Regions from separate parts of the Mesorhizobium sp. WSM4823 genome, predicted to be linked through region 2. Evidence: riboswitches for the same ligand, from Rfam matches in the RefSeq annotation. Region 2 holds a riboswitch; each other region holds the start of a gene.
The links. A riboswitch is a leader RNA that binds a small molecule or an ion and turns the genes downstream of it on or off. The one in region 2 is predicted to bind thiamine pyrophosphate.
Positions count from the first base shown of each region.

Region 1: another riboswitch for thiamine pyrophosphate. It lies ahead of AC0L26_RS22055 (bifunctional hydroxymethylpyrimidine kinase/phosphomethylpyrimidine kinase); the one in region 2 lies ahead of AC0L26_RS19675 (YkoF family thiamine/hydroxymethylpyrimidine-binding protein).
Region 3: another riboswitch for thiamine pyrophosphate. It lies ahead of thiB (thiamine ABC transporter substrate binding subunit); the one in region 2 lies ahead of AC0L26_RS19675 (YkoF family thiamine/hydroxymethylpyrimidine-binding protein).

Region 1 is NZ_JBVVQL010000009.1:149,886-159,830, forward strand. It holds gene AC0L26_RS22035 (hypothetical protein) at 1-190, shown strand, start outside; gene AC0L26_RS22040 (hypothetical protein) at 204-431, opposite strand; gene AC0L26_RS22045 (hypothetical protein) at 1,941-2,489, shown strand; gene AC0L26_RS22050 (S8/S53 family peptidase) at 2,492-3,508, shown strand; gene AC0L26_RS22055 (bifunctional hydroxymethylpyrimidine kinase/phosphomethylpyrimidine kinase) at 4,239-4,736, opposite strand; TPP riboswitch at 4,721-4,837, opposite strand; partial or broken gene panD (aspartate 1-decarboxylase) at 4,957-5,398, opposite strand; gene AC0L26_RS22065 (E2 ligase fold family C protein) at 5,545-7,104, opposite strand; gene AC0L26_RS22070 (Mov34/MPN/PAD-1 family protein) at 7,108-7,596, opposite strand; gene AC0L26_RS22075 (putative metal-binding protein) at 7,593-8,210, opposite strand; gene AC0L26_RS22080 (DUF2604 domain-containing protein) at 8,203-8,499, opposite strand; gene AC0L26_RS22085 (DUF1403 family protein) at 9,219-9,945, shown strand, end outside.
Region 2 is NZ_JBVVQL010000007.1:238,713-248,657, reverse strand. It holds gene ehuA (ectoine/hydroxyectoine ABC transporter ATP-binding protein EhuA) at 1-226, opposite strand, end outside; gene ehuR (MocR-like ectoine utilization transcription factor EhuR) at 352-1,737, opposite strand; gene AC0L26_RS19690 (Lrp/AsnC family transcriptional regulator) at 1,821-2,312, shown strand; gene AC0L26_RS19685 (NAD-dependent succinate-semialdehyde dehydrogenase) at 2,442-3,935, shown strand; gene AC0L26_RS19680 (aminotransferase) at 4,118-5,497, shown strand; gene AC0L26_RS19675 (YkoF family thiamine/hydroxymethylpyrimidine-binding protein) at 5,605-6,213, opposite strand; TPP riboswitch at 6,204-6,316, opposite strand; gene AC0L26_RS19670 (aspartate aminotransferase family protein) at 6,405-7,778, opposite strand; gene AC0L26_RS19665 (hypothetical protein) at 7,926-8,048, shown strand; gene AC0L26_RS19660 (NAD(P)/FAD-dependent oxidoreductase) at 8,051-9,172, shown strand; gene AC0L26_RS19655 (hypothetical protein) at 9,335-9,945, shown strand, end outside.
Region 3 is NZ_JBVVQL010000003.1:301,663-311,607, reverse strand. It holds gene AC0L26_RS10215 (ABC-F family ATP-binding cassette domain-containing protein) at 1-600, opposite strand, end outside; gene AC0L26_RS10210 (thiamine diphosphokinase) at 602-1,246, opposite strand; TPP riboswitch at 1,349-1,463, shown strand; gene thiB (thiamine ABC transporter substrate binding subunit) at 1,507-2,520, shown strand; gene thiP (thiamine/thiamine pyrophosphate ABC transporter permease) at 2,784-4,403, shown strand; gene thiQ (thiamine ABC transporter ATP-binding protein) at 4,400-5,173, shown strand; gene AC0L26_RS10190 (M48 family metalloprotease) at 5,464-6,891, shown strand; gene AC0L26_RS10185 (RNA polymerase factor sigma-32) at 6,999-7,862, opposite strand; gene AC0L26_RS10180 (amino acid ABC transporter substrate-binding protein) at 8,193-8,966, shown strand; gene AC0L26_RS10175 (amino acid ABC transporter permease) at 9,125-9,805, shown strand; gene AC0L26_RS10170 (amino acid ABC transporter ATP-binding protein) at 9,802-9,945, shown strand, end outside.

The sequences.
Region 1 (9,945 bases), on a different contig from region 2:
GGGCTTTCGCCAGTTCCATATCCAACAGTTCCATGATTCCGAATCCAATGCGGTCCCTTCGGTTGGTAAACCGCTTGTGGTCGCCGTTGGTTCCGCCTGTTCGCGAACATGGAGCCCAGACGGCGATGTGGCTGGAACAGTTCTGGAGCGAGAGTGGTGGCGCCACTGGACCCAAGGTCGCGACGAATGAAACGCCGGCGCAGTCAACCCGCGCTACGTCCTTCAAAGCTGGGGGGATCGATTTTTACGAAGCGGTCTGCGGCCTCGACCGCAATTCGCATCCTGCTGCGCAGCGCGAGATTCTCGGCCAGCATTTCTTCAGTGCGTTGAAGCGCGAGCTCGGTCCGGTGGATGCGCTGCCTGGCATTGGCAACTTCGGATGTCAAAATATCGGCCGCTATCCCGTGGCCCCGGGGTTTCATAGTGTCCATGGATTTTCTAACACATGGGGGCCGACATGGTTCCCTGATGTCGTGCGAAATGGGGTGTCGCAGTTCCTCTATCAGTGGGGGTGCGGGGGCGAAGCCCCTGTTATGTTCAAGCGTTTCCTCTGCGCACGATGGCCTATCGTTCCGCTGCTGCGCTCATCTTCGGAGCATTCCAGTGAAGCTCGGTTTAGTCTGCTCCGGCGCATTCGAAGCAGCCGGCGGCAGTCCGCGGCGGATCTCCGAAGTAGAACCAGGCGCAAACCCCTGCAGCAATCAAGACTATAGGCGCAACGCCCTCATCCGCCATTCCGCCCCCTTTCATGTCGCATCCATGTCGCGTGGACCTGCCGATAGTCGCAACATGGCGCGACATGACCGGCTGTTGCTGCAGCCAAGTATCTCGCAAATCTATGATTTGACTGGGGAAAGGAGTGGTGCCAGAGGCGGAATCCAAGCGACGGAAAACTCGCTCTGTTTCCAAATTGTTAGGCCTACGCTATAGCCGGGCTGGCCAACAAAAATACCAACAAAATATTTCTGTGGATTGGTTCGGTTCCTCGACACACTCTGTTCGCGCAATACCACGGTGTCCCAAACCTATCTCAAAAGGCCATTGCTGTCGTTACTCGAGTTGGATCCATATAACCCCTCTCGATCGCATTGCATGTTGCGTGGGAAAATCGCAGGTCCGCTGACTCCGATTTGCTGACCTCTGATCGCTCACCAATTCAAGATCGCGGAGAGGAGCATCTTTCGATTCGCGCCTGTCATTCTGAAAATATTGCTCTTTCACACTCCTTGCAGCATAATTGTTACGCGGCTACAAGGCGATCGGATGTGGCGGCGACAGGCACTCGGGAAGCACCTGCCGCTCGAGCTAGGCGCGACCCCGACTGTTGAACAGATCGGCATGCGGGCACTTCGCACGAGGTGCGCCGGCAGTAGCCAATGCACCTCGTTTTTTCAGACGTACTCGCGTTCAATACTGCAAGTTGGGCGGCGCGATGCCCAGCTGAAGAGAATTGCGTCGAAGTAATCTGAAGGCCGGCTCGAGGGCTCTCCGATGGCCGGAGCGCGAAGGGAGCTTTGCTGCGCCCATGCGGGTAGGTTCACACTCCGCGTGTTCGGCGACATCCGACAATTGTGTCGGCTTTGTCGGTTTGACGACACAGCCTTGGTTGGCCGGCATCTTGGACGTTTTTGGCTAAGCTGCTGAAAACAAATGTATAATCCATTCCCCTTACACCGTCATATAGATTGGCACGAATTTTGCTGAATTTCGTCGATAGGGCGGGAGCAGCTTGCCAGGGAAGAGCGAAGAGATGGCTCGACAAAATTGAAGGACGGGGGATCACAGATTTGTTGCGAATGAATACGTTGCCCGCTGGCGGCCCTGCGTCTGCGGCTAGAGTCGCCGTGCGGTTTGAAGATGCGGCGAGGGACTGCAGACCGCGTGTCGATTACATGATTTGCTGGCGGGTCCAACAATGGGCGCTGCAGATGTGCATACGGTTGGCGAGCTACGTCCTGTTCGTGATGGCATTCCTCGTCAGCGCTATGACAGCGAACGGACAGGAGACCAGCCTTGTCGGCATTTACCAGGGTTCGGAGCTAACCGCGGCCGCCAACCATCTGGGACAAGGCGGATACGAGCTGTCGGGTGGTACCAAAGTGTCTTTCGACAAGTGGTACCACAGCAAATGGATCGACATGCGATTTGAAATGTTGACGCAGCTGTCGGATGATTTCGGTCTTCTGTGGGGCGCGAGCACCGGCCAACGCGCCGAAAAGGTCCGAATCGACCCAGGTGTAAAACTCGGCTTTATTCTGCAAAAGCGACCGACGCCGTCCACGACGCTTTCTCTCACCGTCAGTTCGATTTTGGGCGGGAACCTGACGGAACGACCTTGCACGGCTGACTATGGCGCCCTCGGCGGCTTCCATACAGTGAATTGCCGTCTGGCCGCCTCGCAACTGCGGCCCTCGGACACGTTGAAATACATGACAAACCTCGAGCCAAGCCGATGGAAACTCGACCTTCGGTTCAGGGGTGAATTTTAGCGATGGTGAAAGGCAAGGCCGTAAATTTCGTTGATGAAGAACAATCAGACAGGAAGTTGATTATGCGCAAAACACAATTGTTCCCGGCAGGTTTCGTAGTCGGTCTTATAGCGTGCCTGTTGGCTGCACCCGGTTTCGCGGGTGATCTCGATGCCGGTATCAGCCGCAAAGGAACGACCGGTACTCCAGCCGCGGAAAGCAGTAGCTCGGGCTGTCCACAAAATGCCGACGGCACATTCTGCTGGATGAGCCCAGATATTGGGGAAGCATGGACATCAGGCTTTATCGGTTCCGGCGTATCGATAAATGTCATAGATGATTTCAAGGAACAGCCATTTGATGCAGACCTCGGTCGCGGTACGCAGAGGCAGCGACATGGAGATTGGGTCGCTGAAATTGCCGGCATGGTCGCCCCTGGCGCAAACATATTCAAGTATGACTATCTCGAGGGGCCTTCGATCGGGCTGCAGGACGGCCTCAATATCATCAATGCGAGCTACCGCACTATAGAGCCACTGAGCCAGCATCCGCGCGAGCAGGCGATCGTCGATGCCGCCTGGGCGGGCACTGCCATCGTCGCAAAGAGTGCCGACAACCGCAGCAACGAGGTAGGTAGGCCGCATGAAGGGGATTTCGATGAGCTAACCCTCGGGCTGATCGGGGCGCCATCGGCAATCTTCGTGGGTGCGCTCGACCACAATGGCACTCCCGGGAACAAGACGCGGCTGGCCCGATACTCGAATTATCCCGGCTCAAACGCCGAGGTGCGGAACCAGTTCCTGACCGTGGGTGTCGAGGGTGACAACACTGGCCTATACGGCACGTCTTATGCGGCACCCGTGGTTGCAGGCTATGCCGCCATCCTTGGCAGCAAGTTCACGTCAGCAACACCGACACAGATTACTAATCAGTTGCTGGACACAGCTAGGACCGACACGCTCGTCAATTACAATCCGGCGACTTACGGCCGCGGCGAGGCCAGCCTTTCGAGGGCCTTGGCACCCGTTTCGATCAGGTAGACGAGCACTTCGATCGAGCAACTGATTCTGTGAGGCGTTGAGAGCCACACAAATCGCCTCCCAGAATTCAGCAGCTGTGCCGTTGACCGATCCAATCATAAACAAGAGCCACTGCGTTTTTATCGAAGTCCGTTGCCGGTAAACAAGGCCGAATAGCGCTTTCCCATCTCATGTATGAAGGCAGAGCAATGTCCTTCCGCTCAATCACAGCCGCATCACCTTCTTCTCCTGCAGGGCCAGTTCTGACCAAGGAAGAGCGGAGCGCCGGCGGCACCTCTGCGTCATGGTCTTCCCAGCCTGGTGCTCGAACGGCGAAAGCGCCCGAACTCGAATGTGACATCCCCGCAGCAGCTGGTGTCGGTCGAATATTCCAAGGTTCTATCGGCGCCTGTCGCGAGGTTTTCCGGGCGTGAATTTTCGATTGGGCGATGCGTTCGCGCTGAGTGGGGTCTTGGCGGAGCAGGGCGGGAGCAGTTCGACTGTGTCATAGGCAATACTGAGCTTTCAGATGGAGCAGCGCAGAGCCTTGCTCGAGGATTTGCTGGCCCGCATCCTTGCTGGAAGACCCGTGATGCAAATCACCTAACGGTCCTTTGTCACCAGTGATCAAAACGCCGGACCGATAAAGTGTCTCACCATGATTTCGTCGTTCGCAACGTTCCGCCTGCACAGCTGTGGACCTACAGACCAGCACTCTTACGACGCAGGGAATAGGGGAGCTTTTCGCAAGTCACCGCTCGGATAGGGCGTCATGTCTGGGACTAGACCAGGATCGCCTCCCAGACTTGATCGGAGCGTTGGATATGTTCGGCACGATCAGCTTTTCGGCCCCGAAGTCCTTCGATCCGGCAAGCGCATCGAAAACATGTTGCTTGGCTTGGCGCACGCTCGCTTCCAGCGACGCTCCAAGAGCAAGTGAGGCCGCGACTGCGCTGGCCATCATGCAACCCGTTCCGCGCATCTCACGCGGCCAGCGGGGCGCCTCGAACCGAACTGCAGGTTGGTTCGGCTGCCCAAGCACGTCGACGCAACGCGTTCCTTGTGCATGGCCGCCCTTGACGAGTACGGCGGCCCTCACCGTCCTCGATAGCTCTTGGGCCTGACGACAAGCCCCTTCTTCGTCCGCGATCGGTGCCGATCCGGTCAATCGAGCCAGCTCGACCAGGTTGAGCCGGCAGATCGGCATCAGATCACGAGTCAGCGCGTTGATGGCATCGGCCGCTTGCACCGTCCCTACGCCAGAATGAACTGGATCAGGTTCAACGGGTCACTGCGCCGCGAAAGCCAGCAGTATCTCAGCCCCTTGCCGGGACTCCCCTGGTGAATGCCCTAGGTTGAACGGGCCTGCGCTATCTTGTCAAGCAGGTTCGGGCGCCTTGGGCCGGCGGTGACGGCCGGCGGTTAATCAAACCGCGCGGGAGTTCGCGCATGCGTGGGCCAAAATCACGCCCCGGACACCAGCGCGGAATGGCCAAAGCCCCATTCGCCTCGTCAACGATGGAAAAACTGTACTGGCCGTGCGTGTCAAGATCGACCGAGTAGCTCAAGCGGTCGCGTATGCGGTTGTCCTGGTCGAGACGATCCGCGGCGTCAGCGAGGTGATCTGCGATTCGTCCAGGTAGACGGAGTTGCAGACAACGCTCTGGTCGTCTGGCTGGCAAGTGCGAGCCGCCGCTCCGTTGAGATGCAGCACCGTGAGCCGCGCTCGCCAAGAATGACATAGGTCGAAATCCGCGCACCGGAACTCTTGTTCCATATCTCCACGAACTCCATCGGCAGGATTCCGGCTGCTTCGCAGTGGTCCGGGTCCAGCGTTATCGATCCATGGTAATTGAGGTACGCTTCGGTGACATGGATGCCGTGCAGCTTGCCGGCGACAAGTTTTCGCATTGGTCTGTTGTCCCTTCACCTTTAAGATACGGTCGAATGTCCCTTGGGGCCGCCCAAAACGGGGGCGGGCTATATCCCGACGACGAGAGCGCCGCCGCTGAGACCGGCGCCTGCCGGCCCCTAGGATCGGAAACATCCGCATCTGCTTAGGCGGCGGAGAGATCGCTTAGCTGTTCAACGCTCTTGCCGTATTTGCGCCTGTAAGCGGCAATGAAATCGTCGTCGCTACAGATGCAGCGGCCGCTGGAATCTTTGGCCTTCGGATCGTGCAAGTGAGAGCCAAGGGGGCGCAGAAGATTCACCCGAGTGCTCGTCGTCGAGCTCCTGGGAAAACCCGCACTATGTTTGACCAGCTCCGCGGCAAGCATTATCCCGGCAAGCGCTGACTGAAAGGCCATCGGAACCACGGTTCGAACGAGGCGACTTCCATCACTGAGCTGGAACACCAGACCGCCGCAGATAGCCTGCTGATAAAAGGAGCGCAGGGGCTGGCCAACAAACGGGGCTAGCGGTTCAAACGGCACATCCATTGCTGTAGCCACCCGAGCTACAAAGTCGTTGGGAACTCCGGCATTGGTCTGCAGGAGCATTTTCACCTCCTCGTGTGCTTCCGGTATTCCGAGTTCCTCGGCAATCAGCTGGTGCTCGTCCTTGGATTTTCCGGAGGGCAGGTACATGCAACAAAGGCAAGCCTGGCCGTCATCGAAACCATGCCGCGAGATACCGAGATCGTGTTCTTGCGTCCAAGCATTCGCGATCCATCGGGGCAGTGCACCTTGGACAGTGAGACGGTCGGCGGCGGTGTCAAGCGCCACACCCACTTGGTCGAAGACCCAATCGCTCCGGCGCGCAACATGTTCTGCCCACGTCAGCGGGTGCGCCTCGACATCTAGCGCGGTCGATCGAAGGGCGGTGGTTGCAAGGACCGCCTTGGACATGCCTATCTCCGCCTGGCCGGCCAATGCGTAGCGCTGCAGGTTTGAGAGTTCGATCGCTTCGTGATCGATTACATGCAGGCGACCCGAAAGACCGGGTTGCCTCGCTAGGGCCCAAAGCGAGCCATGGCCTATCGCGCCGAGCCCAACGAGATGCGTTTCGCCAAGGTCGACAGCTAAGTCGATCAGGCCTGCCTCGCCGGCTTTGGTCTTGTCGTAGCTGTATAACGAGAGGTCGATGTCTTCGTCCAACTCGGCGCCGGTCAGCTGCGCGGCGAAGATGGTTCGAAAGACGTTGGCGGCGCCGAAGCAACTGGCGGCGCCAGCTCCATAGGGCAGCAAACTTGGGCCAGAGCCCACCGGGTCCGTACGCGACAGCTTTGCCGCCCATCCGTGCGATCCCATGAAAAAGGTCGGGCACCGGAGCGATGGGCGCGTTACCCCTGCGACTAGGCAGACGGTGGCAGACTTGCCGGAACGCCGGATGCCGACTTTTGGATTGATCGACTTTGCCAAGCGCTCCAGCGCTTGGGCTTGAGAGCTTGCCGCGCTGTCCAGCGGGAGTATCGTTAGAACTGGATAGAGCCTGGCGAGCAACCTCACCGCAAGATCTAGTGTCGCCTGGCCTTCGGCGCAGGAAGCGGCCTGATCGTCGAAGGCGACGGCCACGACCTGCTTTTCAAGAGCTGCTTTGAAGTCCTCCAGATGAAAATCGGCCAGGACCTGAGATGCCGCCGTGGCGGCGCGGTCGATGAAGTTAGCGAATGCCATCGTTCAACTCGCTATCGTGATCATTCGCGACAGTGCCGCGGAAGGGAGCGCATTCCAGTTGGCCTTTCCGTCAAGCCGATAGGCGGCGACCCGAGCAAAATCGAAAGGCTCGCTGGCGAAATTCGGCACTACCAGGGACAGACACCCAACCGTGGTAGCAACCGCATAAGCGTCGTCGGTCGTCGAATGGTAGGCGCGGCCCGGATGACTGTGAATCTGGGCCAAGAGTTTCAGGCCGCTCTTGTAGAGCCAGACATTGAGCCGGTGCAGTTCTTCGGCCGGAACGATCACGCAAACGCCATCGCTCGTCCGAACGTGATGCTGCGCCGGGATAACGGTCTCTGTTACGGCAAAGTGCCGGTCTTGCTGAATGCCGACCCAGAGCGCCATCCCCTCATTACCCTCGCGACCAACTGTACGCAGATGCGCATGCGTGGTCGAGATGCAGCCGCGCGGGAGAGTCACGGTCGTTACATCCGTCAAAGCGCTCATTCCGGGATGGCGGGTAGGGGTATCACCATGGCTCCCACAGAGATTTGGAACTGATACTGAAGCTGCTCCACGGGGCCGGTCCCGTACTTGATGATCTTGTCCAGGATAAAGGCCAAACAGCCTTCGCCAGAACCCCGGTGCAGAAGCCATGAATCACCTGAATGGGCTGGATTGTCGTGGTATTCCCGGACGCCTGCCATGCACAGGAATGGCGTGTGTTCCGCACTGTTGGCCTGGATGAAGTCGGATATCGACAGAGCGTTCTGTTGCATGAGGACCGAAATCATATCCGGTGGGGTTCCGGGTAGATGCGGTCGTCTGAGCATCCTTAGTAGTAAATCCTTCCGGGCAATCGGCCGGCGCGTAAAGGGGTCGACGAAGACCACCGACGGAGGTCGGAGGTCGTAATTGGAAAAGTCGATCTCGACGGCTGCACCGAGAATCTGTGGCTTTATCTTGGGCGGTGCGAAGATGAAGAAGGCCGTAGGAAAGCTCGCCTCGATCAGGAAACAACCCTGAGCCCGGTAAAGACCTGCCTGTGTTTGGAACCAGCCGAGCTGCCGATCGAACTTCGCTCGCGAGACCGCAGGGTCCACAGTTTGGATTTCAGGCACCTGCGACGCCCGCCTTCAGGCTGAGGAATAGGGTCACAATGTTCGCGAAACCGAAATCGCCAACTTTTTTCTCGACGTCGAGCAAGTTGCCGGCCTCGTCCTTGAATTCCCAATTCTCGGCCGGTTGGGCGACGTTCTGCGTGTTCTCAAGGGCTTTGGTACGAATGACGTGAAGCGGCTGGCTAGGATTGGCTTCGACTTGCGTGGGCTGGCCGTTCACCACCACCGTGATCGCGATCTTGCCTGGCCCGCCGCCGTGATTATCGCCCTTACCCGAATCCTTAGTCATTGTTGTCCTACTCCTGTGGCTTGCCAACCCGCCCCCAAGCCCTTGTGCCCACTGCTAGTGAGACCGGCGGTCTTCAATCGTCCGCTCGGCGCCACGACCGCGGGTACGCGAAAGACAGGGGATAAGCCACCGAATCGGTGCTACATTCATTTATGCGTGACTTGAGCCGCAAGTAAACGGGCTGAAAATAGCTCTTCACAACTATAATCGATTAAAGCAATGCCAAAATATTGGCGGCATGCCTATTCATGTGCTCTTTCATCGCCTGCTCCACTGGCCGCGTGCAAAATTGGCCGACCCCGTGCAAGTCCGCCGGCCGGTATGATTCAGGTTCTTGGGCGGGCGCTGTGACGGTTTGCCTGGGGCGGCTTCTGGCCGCTGCACAGTTGACGGAGGGTTTAATGACGCGGAGTAGAGTTGGTGATCCGAGTTCGGCCTCTTCGAAAGGTGTCTCGGAAGCAGGTCGCCGTGATCATCCGGGGACCGCGATAGTCGCGACGAGAAGACGGAACTGTCCGGATTTGACGTGAGTGGCTACACCGAACCGTCGTCTGGGTGTTGCCCGCAGCGATCTTAGCCGTCTAACTTGTTGCAATGAAAAGTGTAGGGTTAAACGGCTGATAATGCAACATTATCATTCGTTTAATGTCCGCGACAGGCGCGGCGGTTATGTGCAAATTGGGTTGCTAAAAGCGCCGCCAGGACTCATCATGTCGCGGATGATTCTTCGACCCAAATTGTCCCTGCGCTACCACGGTACGCTGACTGGTGAAGCAAGCGTCGCTGCGCCGAAAGCCGCCGTGCCTGCTTGGTTGCGTCGGGCGGTTCCCGATGCGCAAAGCCTTGCTGGAAAAAATGTTGAGGAGGTGGCGCTCATCGCAGGCGCCACCATCGGCGCACTCGATGCGGTGGTTCGGCGGCAGGAGCGGTGGGCCGGCGCCTGGCGGCAGCGGCTGGCACTTTCGGCGGCCGCGGTAACGGCAAAGCAGGCGGACCGCGTCGAAGATGAGGCAGCATTGCGCGATGCGGTGCTGCTCACGCGGCCGAGCGATTTTTTGTCCGTCGGTCCCGCCGGATCGATGCTGCTTGCCTGGCGCCGGCTGGCTGGCACGCCTGCCGAGAAACTGCTGACCGAGGCGAGCATCGGCGCGGTGCTGGATGACCTTGGTCTCCGCCGCGACGACGACGCAGTCGGCGAACTGGCAGATGATCTTCGACAGCTTTCCGCGAGCATCGGAATGGTCGGCATGCTGACCAGCGCGTTCACGGCCGCCGAAAGGTATGGCTTCGCACGAGCCTTCGGATGTTGGCTCGCGGACGCCCTGCTGGCGCAACGGCTGGGTTGGACGCAGGCCGTGCCGCTGTTGGGCGCCGAAGCGGCCTTGGGAACAAGCGGTCGCTCGCGTGGATCGGCAGCCAGCTCGGTGGCGACAGGCACTGAGACAG
Region 2 (9,945 bases):
CATTGCGCTCCATGTGGTAAAGCTGCTCGCCGTCGATCTGGATATGGCCGCTGTCGATCCTCTCCAGCGTCATCAGAATGCGCAGGATCGTTGTCTTGCCCGAGCCGGATGGGCCGATAAGCGCCAGCTTCTCGCGCGGCATGACCTGCATCGACAGGCCGTCCAGCACCTTGAAGGTGCCGAAGCTTTTCGAAATGGCGTCGATCTTGATGATGGGCGCGGACAATGAACTTCCCCGTGCTGGAGAACTTTGATGCCTTCAACGATGCGGAACGCGCCAAATCATGTCAATCAGGAAAATAATATCATGACAATGTTTCTGACTCCGCACGATTTCGCGGCAATGTCTGCCTAGATCGCCAGCAGGAGATGCTCCGGATCGCCGAGCAGAAGTTTGGTGACAACGCTCAGGCCGGCGCGCAGTTCCCCCTCGGTGGTCGAGCCCAGCGAGATACGAACCGCCGGCTGCCAGGGCGCCGCCGAGATGCGGAACGATGTGCCTGGTGCGATCGCCACGCCCTGCAGGCGGGCCTGTGAGACGAAACTCTCTTCGGCGCGATCGCCCGGCAGTTGCAGCCACAGATGCAATCCGTCGCGATGGACGCGATAGTCGACCCCGGCAAGCACTTCCGCGGCGATCTCCTGCCGCCGCCGCAGTGCTAAACGCTGCCAGCGGACGAGCTCCATCGCGGTGCCGTCGGCCACCCATTTTGTCGCGATCTCCGCCACCATCGGCGTCGCCATCCAGTTGGAGACGAGATGCCGGTTGGCGACGGCGGCGACATAGCGATCGGGCGCCGCGAGATAGCCGATGCGCAGGCCCGGCACCACGATCTTGGTGAAGGAGGTGACGTAGAGCGTGCGCTCTGGCGCGAAGGCGGCAACCGGCGGCGGCCGGTCCTCGAGCAGTGGGCCGAGCACGTCGTTCTCGATGATGGCGATGTCGTGCTTGCGCGCCACCGCGGCGATCTGCTCGCGCCGCGCGGCGTCCATCAGCGTCGCGGTCGGGTTGATCACCGAGGGCTGCACGAACACGGCACGGATGTCGGAAAGCCGGCACGCCTCGTCCAGCGCCTCCGGGATCAAGCCGTTGTCGTCGATCGGCAGTCCTTCGAGGTTGAAGCCGAGATAGCGCGCCAGCGGGATCAGCGTGTGATGGCCGATCGCCTCGGTGGCGACGGTCGAACCGGGCGGCGCCACGCTCATCAGCGCCACCGTCATGCCGGCCGTGGCGCCGTTGGTCAGGCTGACATTCTGCGCGGACACATCGAGACCGCACAGCCGCAGCCAGTCGACCGCCACAGCGCGGTGACGCGGAAACACCATGTTCGGTCGGAACGACAGCGCCGAGCTCGACGGCAGGTTTTCGGCCAGCCAGCCCAGCGCCTGTTTCAGCCGTTCCAGATGCATCGGCTCGCAGACCGGCTTCAGGATGGAGAGATCGATGACCTCGCCAAGGCGCTCCGGCAGGTATGGCGGCTCCGGCTCGCGGCGCTGTGTCTGCACGAAGCTGCCGCGGCCGATCTCGCCGGAAACCAGGCCCCGGCGGATCAGTTCCTCATAGGCACGACTGACGGTCTGCACCGACAGTTTCAGGTCGTCGGCCAGCCGCCGATGCGTCGGCAAACGCGAGCCGTTGGCCAGGCGGCCGTCATGAATGGCGCGCGCGAACTGGTCGGCGAGCGATTGATAGGCCGGCCGCCGGATGAGCGCGGGATCTGGACGCCACAATGTCATGACATATTAGAGATCGAAATCAGTGCAATTGACAATCGAAATAATGCGCCGTCATGGTGGCTGCGACGAAAAAGTGGACACTCATGGCCGCATTGAAACTCGATCAGATCGACCTCAAAATCCTCGACGCGGTTCAGCGCGACGGGCGCATCACCAAGCTGGCGCTCGCCGACAAGGTCGGCCTGTCGCCGACGCCGTGCTGGATGCGGCTGCGCAAGCTGGAGAAGGCCGGCATCGTTTCCGGCTATCACGCCAAAGTCGCGATGCGCGCCGTAGCGCCCGTCGCCACCGTGCTGATGGAGGTGACGCTGGCCAGCCACCGCCAGGCCGATTTCGATCGTTTCGAGCGCGTTATCCGCGACGTCCCCGAAATCGTCGCCTGCTGGTCGGTGGGCGGCGGCGTCGACTATCTACTGAAAGTGATGGCACGCGACATCGACGCCTACCAGCGGCTCGTCGACGCCCTGCTCGAACGCGAGATCGGCATCGACCGCTATTTCACTTACATCGTCACCAAGACGGTGAAGGAGGAGGTCGCCTTGCCGGTGGCCGATCTGTTGCCTATGTCATCGTAACACCAGAGAAATCGTCTGCCCCGGTGATGCAATAGAGACAATCTCTCTACGCGTTGGCGCCGAAACAGCCTCTCTGTCTGCACCGCGCGCATAGTCTCTCCGTATCACTTCGAACCGGGAGACATCGAAATGTCCGCGCATTTTGCCCGCTCACAACGCCATGAAGCGCTTGACCGCCTCGCCGACCGCCGGCTGCTGCGCGAACTCGCCTATGTCAACGGCCACTGGATGGCGAGCGAAGCCGCCGAAAGCTTCGAGGTGACCGATCCTGCGACAGGCGCCACCGTCGCCTTCGTCGCCGCCCTCGACGCCAAGCAGACGAGCAAGGCAATCGACGCGGCATCGCGCGCCTTTCCCGCCTGGCGCGCGGCTCTCCCGCAGGAACGCTCGAAAATCCTGCGAAAATGGTTCGATCTGATCATTGCCGCCAAAGAGGATCTGGCGCTGCTGATGACGCTCGAACAGGGCAAACCGCTTAGAGAAGCGCGGGGCGAGATCGACTACGCCGCCTCCTTTGTCGAATGGTATGCCGAGGAGGCCAAGCGCCTCAACGCTGAAAGCGTCACCAGCCATCTGCCAAACGCCGAGATGGTGGTGCTGCGCGAACCGCTCGGTGTCGTCGGCGTCGTCACGCCGTGGAATTTTCCCGCGGCCATGCTGACCCGCAAGGCGGCGGCAGCCCTTGCCGCCGGCTGCACCATCGTCGCGCATCCTTCGTCGGAAACGCCGCTGTCGGCACTGGCGCTGGCCGAACTCGGCGAACGCGCCGGCCTGCCGGCAGGCGTCTTCAACGTTCTCACCGGCAAGGCTTCGACCATCGTCGGGCGGATGTGCGAAGACGCTCGCATCCGCGCCATGAGCTTCACCGGCTCGACCGAGATCGGCAGGTTGATCGCCGCGCAAAGTGCGCCGACGATGAAGCGGCTGGTGATGGAGCTTGGCGGTCATGCGCCGCTGGTCGTCTTTGCCGACGCCGATCTAGACAAGGCTGTGACCATAGCCGTCGATGCCAAATTCGCTACCTCCGGCCAGGATTGCCTCGCCGCCAACCGCATCTATGTCCAGCGCCCGATCTACGATCGTTTCTGCACCGCCTTCGCCAGGCGCATCGAGGCGTTGCGGACAGGCAATGGCCTGATTGATGACACCGACATCGGGCCCTTGATGCACGAGCGCGGCGTCAAGAAGGTCGAGGAACAGGTCGCCGATGCGCTCGCCCATGGCGCGCGCTGCCTCACCGGCGGCAAACGCGATTCTGCAGGACCGCTGTTCTACCAGCCGACCCTTCTGGCCGATGTCACCGACGACGCGCTGATCATGCGCGAGGAAACCTTTGGTCCGGTCGCCGCCGTGACGCCTTTCGACAGCGAAGACGAGGTCATCGCCCGCGCCAACGCCACCGAATACGGCCTCGTCGCCTATGTCGTCACCGAGAACGGCGGCCGCCAATTGCGCATGGGCCGCGCGCTCGACTACGGTATGGTCGCCATCAACCGCGTCAAGATCACCGGCGCGCCTATCCCGTTCGGCGGCGTCAAACAGTCCGGCATCGGCCGCGAGGGCTCGCGCCATGGGCTCGAAGCCTTTACCGATCTTAGATATCTCTGCCTGGACGTGGCGTAAGGTGTATCGACATTCAGGTGATGCCGGTCTGCAAATGGCGGCGTCCTGCGCTTCCGGTGCTCACGTACGAAAAAGTACGCTCCGCTCCGGTTCTCGGAAGCCACCATTTTCGACTCGTCCTGACCTGAATCTCGACACACCTTAGGCCGCGTCGGGACCATCTTTCTCTAAGGAGTCAAAAAATGCTCGATCAGTCCAACGAACTCGCCGCCTGGGACCGCGACCACTTCTTCCATCCCTCGACCCATATGGGCACGCATGCACGGGGTGAATCGCCTACCCGCATCATCGCCGGCGGCGAAGGCGTCACCATCTGGGACAACAACGGCAAGAAGAGCATCGATGCCTTCGCCGGCCTCTATTGCGTCAATGTCGGTTATGGCCGGCAGAAAATCGCCGATGCCATCGCCGCGCAAGCGAAAAACCTCGCCTATTACCACGCCTATGTCGGCCACGGCACCGAGGCGTCGATCACGCTTTCCAAGATGATCATCGACCGGGCGCCGCAGGGCATGTCGAGGGTCTATTTCGGCCTCTCCGGCTCCGACGCCAACGAAACCAACATCAAGCTGATCTGGTACTACAACAACGTGCTCGGCCGGCCGGAGAAGAAGAAGATCATTTCGCGCTGGCGCGGCTATCACGGCTCCGGCGTCATGACCGGATCGCTGACCGGGCTCGGCCTGTTCCACAACGCCTTCGACCTGCCGCGTGCGCCGGTCCTGCACACCGAGGCGCCCTACTATTTCCGCCGCGCCGACCGCTCGCTGAGCGAGGAACAGTTTTCTCAATACTGCGCCGACAAGCTCGAAGAGATGATCCTGGCTGAGGGCCCGGACACGGTCGCCGCTTTCATCGGAGAGCCGATCCTCGGCACCGGCGGCATCGTGCCGCCGCCCGCCCTCTATTGGGAAAAAATCCAGGCGGTTCTGAAGAAGTACGACGTGCTGCTGGTCGCCGACGAAGTGGTCACCGGCTTCGGCCGGCTGGGCACCATGTTCGGCTCCGACCATTACGGCATCAAGCCCGACCTGATCACCATCGCCAAGGGCCTGACCTCGGCCTATGCGCCGCTGTCTGGCGTCATCGTCGCGGACAAGGTCTGGCAGGTGCTGGTGCAGGGCTCAGACAAGCTCGGCTCGCTCGGCCACGGCTGGACCTATTCGGCGCATCCGATCTGCGTTGCCGCCGGTGTCGCCAACCTTGAGCTGATCGACGAGATGGACCTGGTGGCCAACGCCGGCGAGACCGGCGCCTATTTCCGTGCCGAACTGGCGAAAGCCGTCGGCGGCCATAGAAACGTCGGCGAGGTGCGCGGCGACGGCATGCTGGCGGCAATCGAGTTCGTCGCCGACAAGGACGACCGCGTATTCTTCGACGCCTCGCAGAAGATCGGGCCGCAGGTCGCGACCGCTCTTGCGGCAAGCGGCGTCATCGGTCGCGCCATGCCGCAGGGCGACATTCTGGGCTTCGCGCCGCCGCTCTGCCTGACGCGCGAAGAGGCCGACATGGTCGTCTCGAAGACGGCCGATGCGGTGAAAAGCGTGTTTGCCAATCTCTGATCGTCGAGCCTTATGTGTTATCGCTTGTCCTTCTCCCCGGGGAACAGGGTGAAGGACAAGCTCCAACACTGACGACCCCTTTTTGGGGGTCGGACGAAGGAATAAGGCTACCGAGGGCTCGGGCTGTTCGCCGACACGGTGAGATCGAGCGCGACATGGCCTTGCGGTGCGCCGAAGCGGAGGAAGGCCTCCGACAACGTCGCGAACACCGGCCCGGCATCGCCCCTCAGCTTGGTGCAGAAATTCTTCGACCTGTCGAAGACGCCCGAAGTCTTGAGAAATTCGATGCAGCCGTAGATCTCGTCCATGTGATGGCCCTCGCCGAGCGGATAGAGCGAGAACTGCGCGGCGACCTCTTGTCCGAGCTTTTTTGCACTGTCGACATGGACCCGCGCTGTGTCGATGCGCTCGGCCAGGGACAAATTATGGCTGCTGCCGGAAATCGGCGTACAGATCGGATCGTCAGGCTCGCCCGGACAGCCGCGCGACACCGTTGCCGACAACACGCAATGCACGCCACTTGCCGCCGCCGATGCGAACAGATCGCGCATGGCCGGGAAAAGCTGTTCCGGCGGACCGACGATCAGCGTCGAGATGTCGTCGGTTTCGATGCGGAAATTCGGGCGATAGGGATCCATCGCCGAAAGCGCCCCAAGGATGACGCCGACGAAATCGTCGCACATCGGATAGAGGGAAATCTGTGCACCTGAAAACATGGTCGCCTCGCTCCGCTGGCATTACCCAGATCAGCTTGAGGGACCGAGGGCTTGACACCTTCCATCTCAGCCCCGGCAATACGGAGCGCCCCTGTCGATATCGGTGGACGTAGCACCGGCGCAAAGGATGTTCAAGTATGATCCAGTGCCAATCGCAACGCCCATTCAGCCTCTGCCTTCGGGTGGCCTGTTCAGCCCTGTGACCCGACCTGTTCGGCGGCTTCGAGCGACCTTTCAAACGCGTCGACCATCTGATCGACCTGAGGCTCGGTGATGATCAGCGGCGGACAGAAGGCCAGCGCGTCGCCCATGTTGCGCGAGATGACGCCGTTCTGCTGCAGGAAGCCATTGACGAGCCCGCCCAGCGCGCCGGCGGTCTGCCACGGCGTCTTGTTCGCCTTGTCGCCGACCAGTTCGACTGCCGCGATCAGGCCGACGCCGCGTACCTCGCCGACAAGCGGGTGCGAAGCGAGGTTGCGCAACCGTTTCTGCATATGCGCGCCGACCGTGCGCGCATTGCCGACAAGATCGCGCTCCTCGATCAGCTTCAGGTTTTCGAACGCGACCGCCGCTGCGACGGGATGGCCGCCGCCGGTGAAGCCGTGCCCGAAGGTGCCGATGCGATTGCTTTCGTCGGCAATCGGCTCAAAAATCTTTTCGTTGATCAGCAGGGCCGAGATCGGCAGGTACGACGAAGAAATCTGCTTCGACAGCACCATGATGTCGGGCCTGATGCCGAAGGTCTGCGAGCCGAACATCTCGCCGGTTCGGCCAAAGCCGCAGATCACCTCGTCGGCGACGAGCAGGATGTCGTATTTCGACAGGACCGCCTGGATCTTCTCCCAATAGCCCCCCGGCGGAACGATGACGCCGCCGGCGCCCATGATCGGTTCGCCGAAGAAGGCAGCGATGGTGTCCGGTCCCTCGGCCAGGATCAGCCTTTCCAGATCGTCGGCAAGCCGGCTTGAAAACTGCTCTTCGCTTTCGCCCGGCAGCGCCTCGCGCCAATGGTGCGGCGTCGACGTGTGCAGCACATTGGCGATCGGCAGGTCGAAGGAAGTGTGGTTGTTGGGCAGACCGGTCAGGCTCGCTGAAGCAATGGTGACGCCGTGATAGCCGCGATTGCGGCTGATGATCTTCTTGCGCGCCGGCTGGCCGAGCGCATTCGACCGGTACCAGATCATCTTCATGGCCGTATCGTTGGCTTCGGAGCCGGAATTGGTGAAATACGCCTTGCTCATCGGCACCGGCGCCATCTGCACCAGTCTCTCGGCGAGATCGATCAGTGGCGAATGCGATTTGGAACCGAAGTCGTGGTAGTAAGGCAGCTTGGACATCTGGCGCATCGCCGCATCGACCAGCCGCTTTTCCGAGAAGCCGACAGCGACGCTCCAAAGCCCGGCCATCGCCTCGATGTAGCGGTTGCCGGCGAGATCCTCGACATAGATGCCGTCGCCCTTCTCGATGACGAGCGGCCCTGCCTCCTCATGCTTGCGGGCATTGGTGTAGCCGTGCATGTGATAGCTGATGTCGCGAGCTTCGGGAGAATTCGGTCGAGCGTCCATGATGCCTCCTGTCCTGCATGCCGGGACGTAGGTCCTGCCGCCTTCGGAGCATCGGCAGGTATGCCCCTCTTGCATTATGCTGTTTGATGCAGCTGTTTCTTGTAGGGGTGTCAAGCCCTTTCCAAGGGTTGCCGGATGGACTCAGACATGCAGAATTTCAGCTTCGAAGCCGTAGAACGCGAGAACCTGCGCGAAGCCGTCCACGCGCGTCGCCGGCACATGGCCCCCGAATGGCTTATCAGGCATAACAACAAGGCTGAGGTGGCCTGATCATGGACCATGTCGACTGCATCGTCGCCGGCGCCGGCGTCGTTGGCCTGGCGATCGCGCGAGAGATGGCGCAGCGCGGCTTGGACACCCTGATCCTCGAGGCTGCGAACGCGATCGGCACCGGAACGAGCTCGCGCAATTCCGAGGTCATCCATGCCGGCATCTACTATCCTGCAGGATCGCTGAAGGCCAGGCTCTGCGTGGCCGGCCGGGAAGAGCTCTACCGTTATTGCGAGGAGCGGGCGGTCCCGCGTGCGCGCTGCGGCAAGCTCATTGTCGCCACGGATGCCGAACAGGAGCCGGTGCTCGCTTCCATCCTGGCCAACGCCTCTACTTGCGGTGCGGGCGACCTGGTGCCCTTGACCGCCGCCGAGGTGCGCAGGCTGGAGCCCAAGCTGCGATGCACTGCGGCCCTGCTGTCTCCCGCGACCGGCATCATCGACAGCCACGCTTTGATGCTGGCGCTGCTGGGCGACGCCGAAGAGCACGGGGCGGCGCTCAGCCTCAACACCCGCATCGTCTGCGGCCGCATCGAGGGAGCGCGTATCGTGCTCGACACACTCGACGGCACCAGCGGCGAGCGCTTTGAAATCGCTACCGCGCGATTCGTCAACGCCGCCGGGCTTGGCGCCACGGCACTCGCCGGCTCGCTTGACGGGCTCGACCCGCAATTCGTGCCAGAACTTCGCTATGCCAAGGGCAATTACTTTTCGGTCGCCGGCCGGGCGCCGTTCTCGCGGCTTGTCTATCCCGTACCCGAGCCTGGCGGCCTCGGCGTCCATCTGACGATCGATCTCGATGGCATCGCCCGCTTCGGGCCGGACGTCGAATGGACGGATCAACTCGACTATCGCGTCGATCCAACGCGTGGCGAGCGCTTCTACGACGAGATCCGCAAATACTGGCCGGACCTTGCCGATGGCAGCCTGCAGCCCGCCTATAGCGGCATCCGGCCGAAGCTTTCGGGTCCCGGCCAAGCCAATGCCGACTTCGTCATCCAGGACGCAACGGTGCACGGCGTCGGGAGCCTGGTCAATTTGTTCGGTATCGAGAGCCCCGGCCTGACCTCAAGCCTGGCGATCGCCGACCACGTCGCGCAGCGCTTCGCGCCGACGGCAAACTAGCCGAGGCGAGACCGAGCGCGCGCGCCCGCTGCCAAGGCGTAGTCAAAAACGCCCGTAAGCCATCCGTAAGCCGGGGTCGCAGAACCTGGGTCCATCGATCATAGCCGATTGCCGGAAGTTTCGAGCTCCGGAACCGTCGGCTCCATGACGGAGGAGGATCCGATGCGACTCGACAACGATCACGCGCCATTCCGCCGGGATGACGCGCTATCCGAATGGCACACTGCCTCGGCGCTCGCCGATCTCTTGTCCTTCGAGGCGTCGAGTCTTGACCCAAGACCGAAGGCTGGGGGCTCCGGCCCGACGGCGGAGGCCCTTTCACGATTTGCGACGGCGATCCGGGCGCGTAGGGCCGATCCTGGCGGCTACTACAATCTTGGCAATGCACTCGGGCTGGTGATGGGCGTTGCGATCCAGCTCGCCGCCCTTCAGGGATCCGGCATGCGCGGCGGCACCGCGCTGTTCGATTATTTCGCCGGCAGCAGCAGTGCGGTGGCGCTGACGCTGGCGACGCTGGTCTTCTTCTGCAGCGGCGAAGTCTATCATCGCGCGTGGACCGGGCGCGATGTCCCCGATCCCACGCTTAACCGCCTCGCCGATCTCCTGTCGGGGATCGGTGCGATCGGACTTGGCACAGCACTGTTCCTGCTGGACCAGCCGGTGCTGGCGGCGACCGCTGGATTGCTGCACGCGCTCGGCAAGTTCGGCAGCGCCGCCTTCGGGTCCGGCGTGCCCGGGTGGCCGACTGGGTGGCCCGACCCGTTCCGCAGCGC
Region 3 (9,945 bases), on a different contig from region 2:
GCCCTTGTCCAGCCGGCGGGTCTGGCCGCGGTCGAGCCAGATGGTGGCGCGTGACACGCGCTCGAGGAAGCGACGGTCGTGCGAGATGACAATCAGCGCCGAAGAGGTGCGGGCAAGCTCCTCCTCCAGCCATTCGATAACCTGGAGGTCAAGATGGTTGGTCGGCTCATCGAGGAGAAGAATGTCGGGCTCCGGCGCCATGACACGGGCAAGTGCGGCGCGCCGCGCCTCGCCGCCAGACAGATCGCCCGGCCGTTCCTCGCCGGACAGGCCGAGGTGCTCCATCAAGTAGGTGGCGCGGTAAGGATCGTCGGCGGGTCCGAGCCCCGCCTCGACATAGGCGCGGACGCTGGCGAAACCGTCCATGTCGGGCATTTGCGGCAGGTAGCGCACTGTCGCCGAAGGCTGGCGGAACACCTCGCCGTCCTGCGGCTCGATCAATCCCGCAGCGATCTTCAGCAATGTCGACTTGCCCGAACCGTTGCGGCCGACCAAAGCGATCTTGTCGCCCGCCGACGCCGTCAGCTCCGCCCCGTCGAGCAGCGGTGTGCCACCGAAGGTCAGTTTTATCCCGTCAAGATTGAGAAGTGGCGGCGCCATGTCAGCTTTCAGGTAGGGGAAAAGGATGGGCGAGCAACAGCGCGCGGCCGCTGCCCAGCGCGATTTCGAGCCGGCCCTTGACCTCGTTGGAAATGGTCAGCGACGAGCCGAACGCGACTTCGACATGGTTCAGCGGCCATTTGGCGCCGGAGACGGTCAGGCCGGAAAGGTCGGAGAAGCCGAGGATCGAAAATAGCGTGCCGTCGGTGTAGTCGAAGCCGGTCTTTCCGGGAAGCAAGGGAATGCCTTCCTGGCCGCCGCTGGTCAAAAGCACCTCTATGCCTGCCTCAGCCATTCGGACGCTGAGCGCCAGGTGCAGGAAGGCGTGGTCGGTGCGCTTGCCGCCGAACGCACCGGCGAGCACGAGGCTGGTGGCGCCACGGTCGAGCGCGGCGGCGATAGCCAGTTCGCCGTCGGTCTTGTCCTTTTCTGCGGGAAAGACCTGGCGGGGCACGGCGGCCAGCACGTCCGGCAAATCCGCCGGCACCGAATCGAAGTCGCCGACCCAGAGTTCCGGCGTCAGGCCCAGCGTCCGGGCATGGCTCATGCCGGCGTCGGCGGCGATGACACGGGAGCCTTCGACCTGGCGGTCGAGCAGCGGCGTGCGGATAAGATCGCCGCCAAGCAGGATTGTGAATTTGCTCATATGCGTGGCCCTTACCAGCCCTGCTTGCGAAACGGAAGGCCGCGCTCTGGATGCCCGGCAAACTTCCGCTTGCGCAGCACTTGGGGCGGGCCTATGTGTCGAAGCGCTCTAACGGGGTGCTGGACGCGATCTTCGCGGACCGGCTGAGAGGCAAGCATGCCAACCCGCTGAACCTGATCCGGTTTGTACCGGCGGAGGGATTAGACGTTTCGGACAACCCGACGCCTCAATTCCTTTCAATGCCAACGAAGGAGGCGCCGATGCGCACGCTTTTATACTCTCTTGTTTCGGCAATGCTGCTTGCGGCATCCGTTCTCGCCGGCACCGGGCCGGCATCCGCGCAGGAGAAACTCACCGTCTATACCTATGAGAGCTTCACCGCCGAGTGGGGTCCAGGCCCCGCGGTGAAGAAGGCGTTCGAGGCGGAATGCGGCTGTTCTCTCGAATTCGTCGCGGTCGCCGACGGCGTCGCGCTGCTCAACCGCGTCAGACTGGAAGGGGCCGCGACCAAGGCCGACATCGTGCTCGGCCTCGATACCAATCTGACGGTGGAAGCCAAGGCCACCGGCCTGTTTTCGCCGCATGGCCCGGTGTCGGACGTCAAAGTGCCGGGCGGCTGGAGCGACGATATCTTCGTGCCGTTCGACTATGGCTATTTCGCCGTCGTCTACGACACCGAAAAGCTGAAGACCCCGCCGAAAAGCCTGAAGGAATTGGTCGAGGGCGATGCCGATGAGAAGATCGTCATCCAGGATCCGCGCACCTCGACGCCCGGTCTCGGCCTGCTGTTATGGGTGAGGTCGGTCTATGGCGACAAGGCGCCGGAAGCCTGGGCCAAGCTCAGGGCAAAGGTGCTCACCGTGACGCCGGGCTGGAGCGAGGCCTATGGCCTATTCACCAAGGGCGAGGCGCCGATGGTGCTGTCCTACACCACGTCGCCGGCCTATCACATGGTCGCCGAGAACACCGAACGCTATCAGGCGGCCTCCTTCGAGGAGGGCGAATATCTGCAGATCGAGGTCGCCGGCATCACCACGTCAGGCGCGAAGAACCCGCTGGCGCAAAAGTTCCTGACCTTCATGACCGGGCCGAAATTCCAGAATGTCATTCCTGAGACCAACTGGATGTTCCCCGCCGGCAAGACCGACAAGCCGCTCAACCCGGCCTTCGACAAATTGGTCAAGCCAACCAAGACCTTGCTGTTCAGCCCCGAAGAGGCCGCCGCCAACCGCAAGGCCTGGGTCGACGAGTGGCTGGCGGTGATGAGCAAGTAGCTTCTGATTGACGATGATCACTCTACGGCGCCCCCCTCTGTCCTGCCCTCTTTGCCACCACTTGGCATCTCCCCCACAAGGGGGGAGATCGGCCGTCATGCCGGCTTTCGCCAATCTCCGACATTGCCGGAATGAGCGGAGCGCTGAACCTGCCAATCTCCCCCCTCGTGGGGGAGATGCCAAGTGGTGGCAAAGAGGGCAGGACAGAGGGGGGCGCGAAGGAACGCAATCCTCGCTAAGAATCTCGAATCTGGTGGTCTAGCGTGCAACGCGCGCCATCATCGGATTCCCGCGTCACAGCCGGCACCCTCGCGCTCGCCGCTATCGCATTGCTGATCGGCGGTGCGTTTGCCGGTCTCATCGTCGAGGGCGCGCGCGACCTGTCCGGCGCCGCGTCGGCCTTTGATTCCTACCTCTTCCGCATCGCCCGTTTCACCCTGTGGCAGGCGCTTCTCTCGACGCTGTTCTCCGTCGTGCCGGCGTTGTTTGTTGCGCGGGCGCTGTCGAGGCATCCGCGGTTCTTCGGCCGCGGCTTCATCCTGCAGCTCTTCGCAGTGCCGCTGGCGCTGCCGGCCATCGTCGCAGCGCTCGGCATTCTGGCCCTCTATGGCCGTACCGGCTATTTCGCCGGTGTGCTCAGCGCGATTGGCGGTCAGGGCTGGCCGGGCATCTACGGCCTGTCCGGCATCCTCGTTGCCCATGTCTTCTTCAACCTGCCGCTGGCCACGCGGCTGTTCCTTGAGGCGCTGAGTACCGTGCCGGTCGACCAGTGGCGACTGGCGAGCCAGCTCGGCATGGGCGCCAGACCCGCCTTCCGGCTGATCGAATGGCCGACGCTGCGCGCGGCGCTGCCGGGGGTCGCCGGGCTTGTCTTCATGCTTTGCATCACATCCTTCACCATCGTGCTCACGCTGGGCGGCGGGCCGCGCGCGACGACACTGGAGGTCGCCATCTACCAGGCGCTGCGTTTCGATTTCGATCCCGCCCGCGCCGTCACGCTGACGCTGCTGCAGATCGCGTTGACCTTCGTCGTGGTGCTGGCACTGATGCGGCTTGGCGCCAACACCGTCGGCGATGCCAACCTGCCGGTGGCGCAGCGCCGGTATCTTTCGGCCGGCCTTCCCGAGACCGTGCTGAACACAACATTGATCGTTCTGGCGTTGCTGTTCGTCGCCGGGCCGATGGCGGCCACGGTGATGTCGGGCCTTGGCGCCGATCTCGGCCGGCTGGCGGGCGAAAGCGCGGTGCGGCAAGCGGCGCTGACCAGCGCCGTGCTCGCCTTGCTGGCGGCGCTGCTTTCAGTCGCCCTGTCGCTGTCGCTCGTCATGGCGCGAAGGGCGCTGGCCTTGAAGGGCAGCGCCGGTGCCAAGACGCTGCTCGAACATGCCACCGATACCGGCGCCGGCTTCGTCCTCGTCGTGCCGCCCATCGTCATCGGCGCCGGCTGGTTCCTGCTCTTGCGTACCGTCAGCGATGTCTTTGCCATCGCCCCTGTCATGGTCGTCACCGTCAATGCGGTGATGGCGATGCCGTTTGCCATCCGCGCTATTCGCCCCGGCTATGATGCGGCGAGCGAACGCCACGAACGGCTCTGTCTGCTGCTTGGCATTTCGGGCTGGAGCCGGTTTTGGCTCATCGAATGGCCGTCGTTGCGGCGGCCGCTCGCCACCGGCTTCGCCTTTGCCATGGCCTTGTCGCTCGGCGATCTCGGCGTCATTGCGCTGTTCGGCAGCGACGCCCTGCAGACGCTGCCCTATCTCTTGCTGGCGCGCATGGGCAGTTACCGTACGATGGACGCCGCAGGCTTGGCGTTGCTGCTCGGCCTGGTCTGTCTCGCGCTTGTCCTGGCCGCGGATCGGCTGGGGCGGGGAGAAAAGACATGACGCTCAACAGCACGGAAAACGGTACGGCTGTGCGGCTGGAAAAGGTCTCGTTCAGCCATAGTGAAACGCCGTTTTTGTTCGATGTCGAATTCGCTGCCTCGAAGATTACCGCGATCATGGGGCCGAGTGGCTCGGGAAAATCGACGCTGCTCAATCTGGTGGCGGGCTTCGAGACGCCGCGATCGGGTCGCGTGCTGATCGATGGCGCCGATGTCGGCGCCAAACCACCATCGACACGACCCGTCTCGATGGTGTTCCAGGAGAACAATCTCTTTGCGCATCTTTCGGTCGAACGAAATGTCGGCCTTGGCCGCTCGCCGACGCTCAGGCTGACCGAGGCCGACCGCGCGGCAATCGCTGGGGCGCTCAAGCGCGTCGGCCTTGCCGGTAAGGAACAGCGTCTGCCCCGCGAACTCTCCGGTGGCGAGCGGCAGCGCGTCGCGCTCGCCCGCGTGCTGGTGCGCAACCGGCCGGTGCTTTTGCTCGACGAACCGTTCGCTTCGCTCGGGCCGGCCTTGCGCGACGACATGCTTGATCTGCTAGCCGGCGTCCATGCGGAGCGGCGCATGACGGTGCTGTTCGTCACGCATCAGCCGGAAGACGCGCACCGTATCGGCCAGGACATGGTGTTCCTGGACAATGGCACGGTTGCCGCAACCGGGGCTGTCGCCGATTTTTTCACCAAGGCTGGACCGGAAGCCTTCAGGCGCTATATCGGTGCAGGTTCGTTTGGCGCCGAATCACGAGATATTGCCCGGAAGCGGACATAATTTACGGCCAAACCGGCTTCAGGCGATGTGGCGCTTGCTTGCCATGGTCAAAGTAGTGTGGCTAGGTCCTCCGATACTGGTCCGGCATAGGCTGTGATTTGCCGCTACGTGCCGCGTGTGCTCGTAGACGCGAAGCTGTGGCAGTTGATTTGCGCATGGTCCTTCGGAAATCGATGCCCGATTTTCGGGAGTCATGTGCCGAGACCCGAAAGGAAGCTGTTCTGCCGACTGGCACCGACAGAGTGAGAAGGAAACCGCTGGCGCGCTTCCTCGCGCTGGCCGGCTTTGCCATGGCGCTGGCAAGCTGCCAGATGTTCACGCCTCCGGACGTCCAGGAATCCGGCTTCCAGCCTTCCAGCAAACCGATCACGGTCGACAATGTCGCCGCCAACAGCAAGCTCGCCGAAATGGCGAAGGCGCAGCACCCGCGGATCCTCGCCACCTATGGCGGCGAATATTCCGATCCCAAGCTCGAGCGTATGGTCGCCAAGGTCGTCGGCAGCCTGACCGTGGTGTCGGCCAATCCGACCCAAACCTACCGCATCACCATCCTCAATTCACCCAACGTCAATGCTTTCGCGCTGCCGGGCGGCTACCTCTACATCACGCGCGGCCTGTTGGCGTTGGCTAACGATTCGGCTGAGCTCGCCGCGGTGATCGCGCATGAGATGGGCCACGTCACTGCAAACCACGGATTGCAGCGCCAGCAGCTCGAAGCCGAGGAGGGGTTTGCAACCAAGGTCGTCTCGGATGTGCTCGGCGACAGCCCGACCGCCAAGGCGGCATTGATCCGCGGCAAGCTGCGGCTTGCCCAGTTCTCGCGCAATCAGGAGCTGGAGGCCGACGGCATCGGCATCAAGTCGATCGGCGAGGCGGGCTTCGATCCCTTTGCCGCCGGCCGATTCCTCCAGTCTATGTCGGCCTACACCGATTTCCGCTCGATCAGCGGCGCCACCGACGCCAGTCTCGACTTCCTGGCGACGCATCCCAACACGCCGCAGCGCATCGATCTGGCGCAGCGCCATGCCCGCCAGTTCGGCGCCCCTGGCGTCGGCACGCGCGACCGTGCCCCCTTCCTCGCTGGCATAGACGGCCTGCTCTATGGCGACACGCCGGAGGAAGGTTATGTGCGTGGCGAAACCTTCCTCCATCCGGGACTCGGCGTGTCGTTCTCGGTGCCAGATGGCTTCATCATCGACAACTCGGCTGCGGCGGTGACGGCAACCGGACCGGGCGACATAGCGATCCGGTTCGACGGCGTTTCGATCGACAAGAGCCGCTCCCTGACCGACTACATCCGTAGCGGCTGGGTGGCCGGGCTCGATGAAAGCAGCGTGCGCCAGGAAACGATCAACGGCAACGAGGCGGCGACGGCGCATGCCAGCGCCGAGGGCTGGCAGTTCGACATCGCGGTGATCCGAGCCGGCGGCCAGGTCTATCGGCTGTTGACGGCAGCCCCCTCCGCCAGCACCACGCTGGACTCGGTGGCGCGCTCCGTCAGCGGTTCCTTCCGCGTGTTGAGTGCGGCGGAGAAAGCGGCGCTGAAGCCGCTGCATGTCCGCGTCGTCACGGTGCAGCCCGGACAGACCATGGGTTCGCTCGCCGCGCAGATGGTCGGCGTCGACCGCAAGCTCGACCTGTTCCGGGTGCTCAATGCGATGTCGCCCGGTGCTGCCGTTTCGGCCGGCGATAAGGTCAAGATCATCACCGACAGGTAGGGTGTGTCGATATTCAGGTGATGCCGGCCCGCAAACGGCGGTTTCCTGCGCTTCCAGCCTTCGCCGGCCGAAACACTCATAAGCGGTCGCGGGCAGTCAAGGCTACGCTAGGCGGCTGTCGCCAAAAACTCGGGGTTTTGCTTCACCAGCGCCACCTTGAGCTTTTCCATGGCGCGTGCCTCGATCTGGCGGACGCGCTCCTTGGAGATGCCGAGCGCCTCGCCGAGTGCTTCGAGCGTTGCGCCCTCGTCGCTCAGCCGACGCTCCTCGATAATCCTGAGCTCGCGCGCATTAAGCGCGCCGAGCGCCGTTTTCAGCCAGAGAGAGCGGCGTTCGACGTCGATCGTGTCACCAACGACCTCGTCCGGCAAAGGATCGTCCGAAACGAGGAATTCCATCCGTTCGGTGGCGCCGGAATCATCGGCGAGCGGCTGGTTGAGTGAGCTGTCCGGCGCAGAAAGGCGGGAATCCATCATCGCCACGTCGGCCTCGGAGACGCCCAGCGCCACCGACACCTCGCGATAGAGCGAGGTGTTTGAGATCGGCTCGGCGCCATTTGCCAAGCGGGCGCGCAAGCGCCGCAAATTGAAGAACAGTGCCTTTTGCGCCGAACTGGTGCCGCCGCGCACGATCGACCAGTTGCGCAGGATATAGTCCTGCATCGAGGCGCGGATCCACCATGTCGCATAGGTCGAAAATCGCACCTCGCGCTCCGGTTCAAAACGGGCCGCCGCCTCCAGCAGGCCGACATGGCCTTCCTGGACCAGGTCGCCCAAGGGCAAGCCATAGTGGCGGAACTTCGAGGCCATGGAAATGACCAGCCGCATATGCGCCATGGCGATTTGGTGCAACGCCTGCTGGTCGTTGTCTTCCTTCCAGCGCAACGCGAGCACGTGCTCCTCGTCGCGCTCGAGATAGGGGGCTTTCATCGCCGCGCGGACCATGGTTCGCCCTGCCGTATCTTCCATCATGCCGCGCTCCCTCTTCCGGGCGTTGCGGTGCGATCGCTCGACCCTGAGCTGGCATCGTGGTTGAATTGGCGACGCCGCGCCCTACAACAGCCAAGAACGTGCCATGCGGGTGAATGGTTCCGCTGCTGATGTCGCGTGGATTGGGCTGTCAGAAAAACCCATCACGGCGGTCGCTATGTGGCGGGTTGGCGTGATTCGAACGGTTGTGAGAATTGGATTTCGGAAGTGGCTCATTTTTGAAATCTGGTTCCTTATTTTGCCAGCCCGTATCTGTCAGTTTCCGGCGCTTAGAATGTGCCGGGCACCGGCCAAGGACGGGATCACAGAAAAATGAAATGGCTTAAATCGCTCATCGTCGTCGCAACATTGCAGGTGCTGGCCGTCACATCAGGCCATGCTGGCGCCAATCTCGATCAGATCAAGCAGGCCGGTGTCCTCAAGATCGGCACCGAAGGCACCTATGCTCCCTTCACCTATCATGATGCCTCGGGCGCGTTGGTCGGCTTCGATGTCGAGATCGCCCAGGCGATCGCCAAGCGCCTTGGCGTCAAGGCCGAATTCCTCGAGGGCAAATGGGACGGGTTGATCGCCGGCCTCGATGCCAAGCGCTATGACGCCGTCATCAACCAGGTCGGCATCACTGAGGCGCGCAAGGCCAAGTATGATTTCTCCGATCCCTACATTGCTTCCAAGGCGGTGCTGATCGTGCGCGGCGACAACACCGACATCAAGAGCTTTGCCGATCTCAAGGGCAAGAAGGCGGCGCAGTCGCTGACCTCGAATTTCGGCAAGCTGGCTGAAACGAACGGCGCCGAGCTCGTCGGCACCGATGGTTTCGACCAGTCGATCCAGCTGCTTCTTACCGGCCGCGCCGACGCGACCATAAACGACAGCCTGTCGTTCCTCGATTTCAAGAAGCACAAGCCCGACGCCAATGTGAAGATCGCCGCCCAGGAAGAAAACGCCGACTATTCCGGCGTGATCGTGCGCAAGGGCGATCCGGAGCTGGTCGCCGCGATCAATCAGGCGCTGGCGGACATCAAGGCCGACGGCACCTACCAGAAGATTGCAGACACCTATTTCGGTCAGGACGTTTCGAAGTAAACGCATTTCACTGAGCGGGCCTTTTGCCGGCCCGCATGACAAGTATCGCGGCGAGCCGTCTTTGACGGCCGCCGCTTTTCGCGTGATATGACGACCGTATGATCGCGCCTCGATGCTGCCGGGCCTGTTTTGGGCGGCAATCTCGCAAGGAGGTTTTCGTGCCGCATTGGCTGCAATTGATGCTGGACTCGTTGCCCACGCTGCTATGGGCCGCGCTGATCTTCACCGTGCCGCTAACACTGCTGTCGTTCGCATTTGGTCTGTTCGTCGGGCTGGTTGCGGCGCTTGTCCGGCTGTTCGGCCCGAAGCCGCTGGTCGCCGTGGTCCGCTTCTACGTTTGGATCTTCCGTGGCACGCCGCTTCTGGTGCAGCTCTTCCTGATCTTCTACGGCCTGCCCTCGGTCGGCATCCTGCTCGACGCTTTTTCAGCCGCGCTGATCGGCTTCACGCTCAACGTCGGTGCCTATACGTCGGAAATCATCCGCGCCGTCATAGGCTCGGTGCCGAAGGGGCAATGGGAGGCGGCCTATTCGATCGGCATGACCTGGAGCCAGGCGATGTGGCGCACCATACTGCCGCAGGCCGGCCGCGTCGCGGTGCCGCCGCTGTCCAACACCTTCATCTCGCTGGTCAAGGATACATCACTGGCCGCCGCCATCACCGTGCCGGAAATGTTCCAGGCGGCGCAGCGCATCGTCGCCACCACCTATGAGCCGCTGATCCTCTACATCGAGGCGGCGGCCCTCTATCTGGCGCTGAGCTCCGTGCTCTCGGCATTGCAGACGCGCTTGGAAAAGCGGCTCAACCGCTATGGCGGCTTCCTGGAGGCGCGCTCATGATCGGTCTCACCGACATCGAGAAGCGCTTCGGCGACAACCTCGTGCTGAAGGGGGTGACCGTCACCATCGAGGAGGGCAGCGTCACCGCCCTTGTCGGTCCCTCGGGCGGCGGGAAAAGCACGCTTTTGCGCTGCATCAAC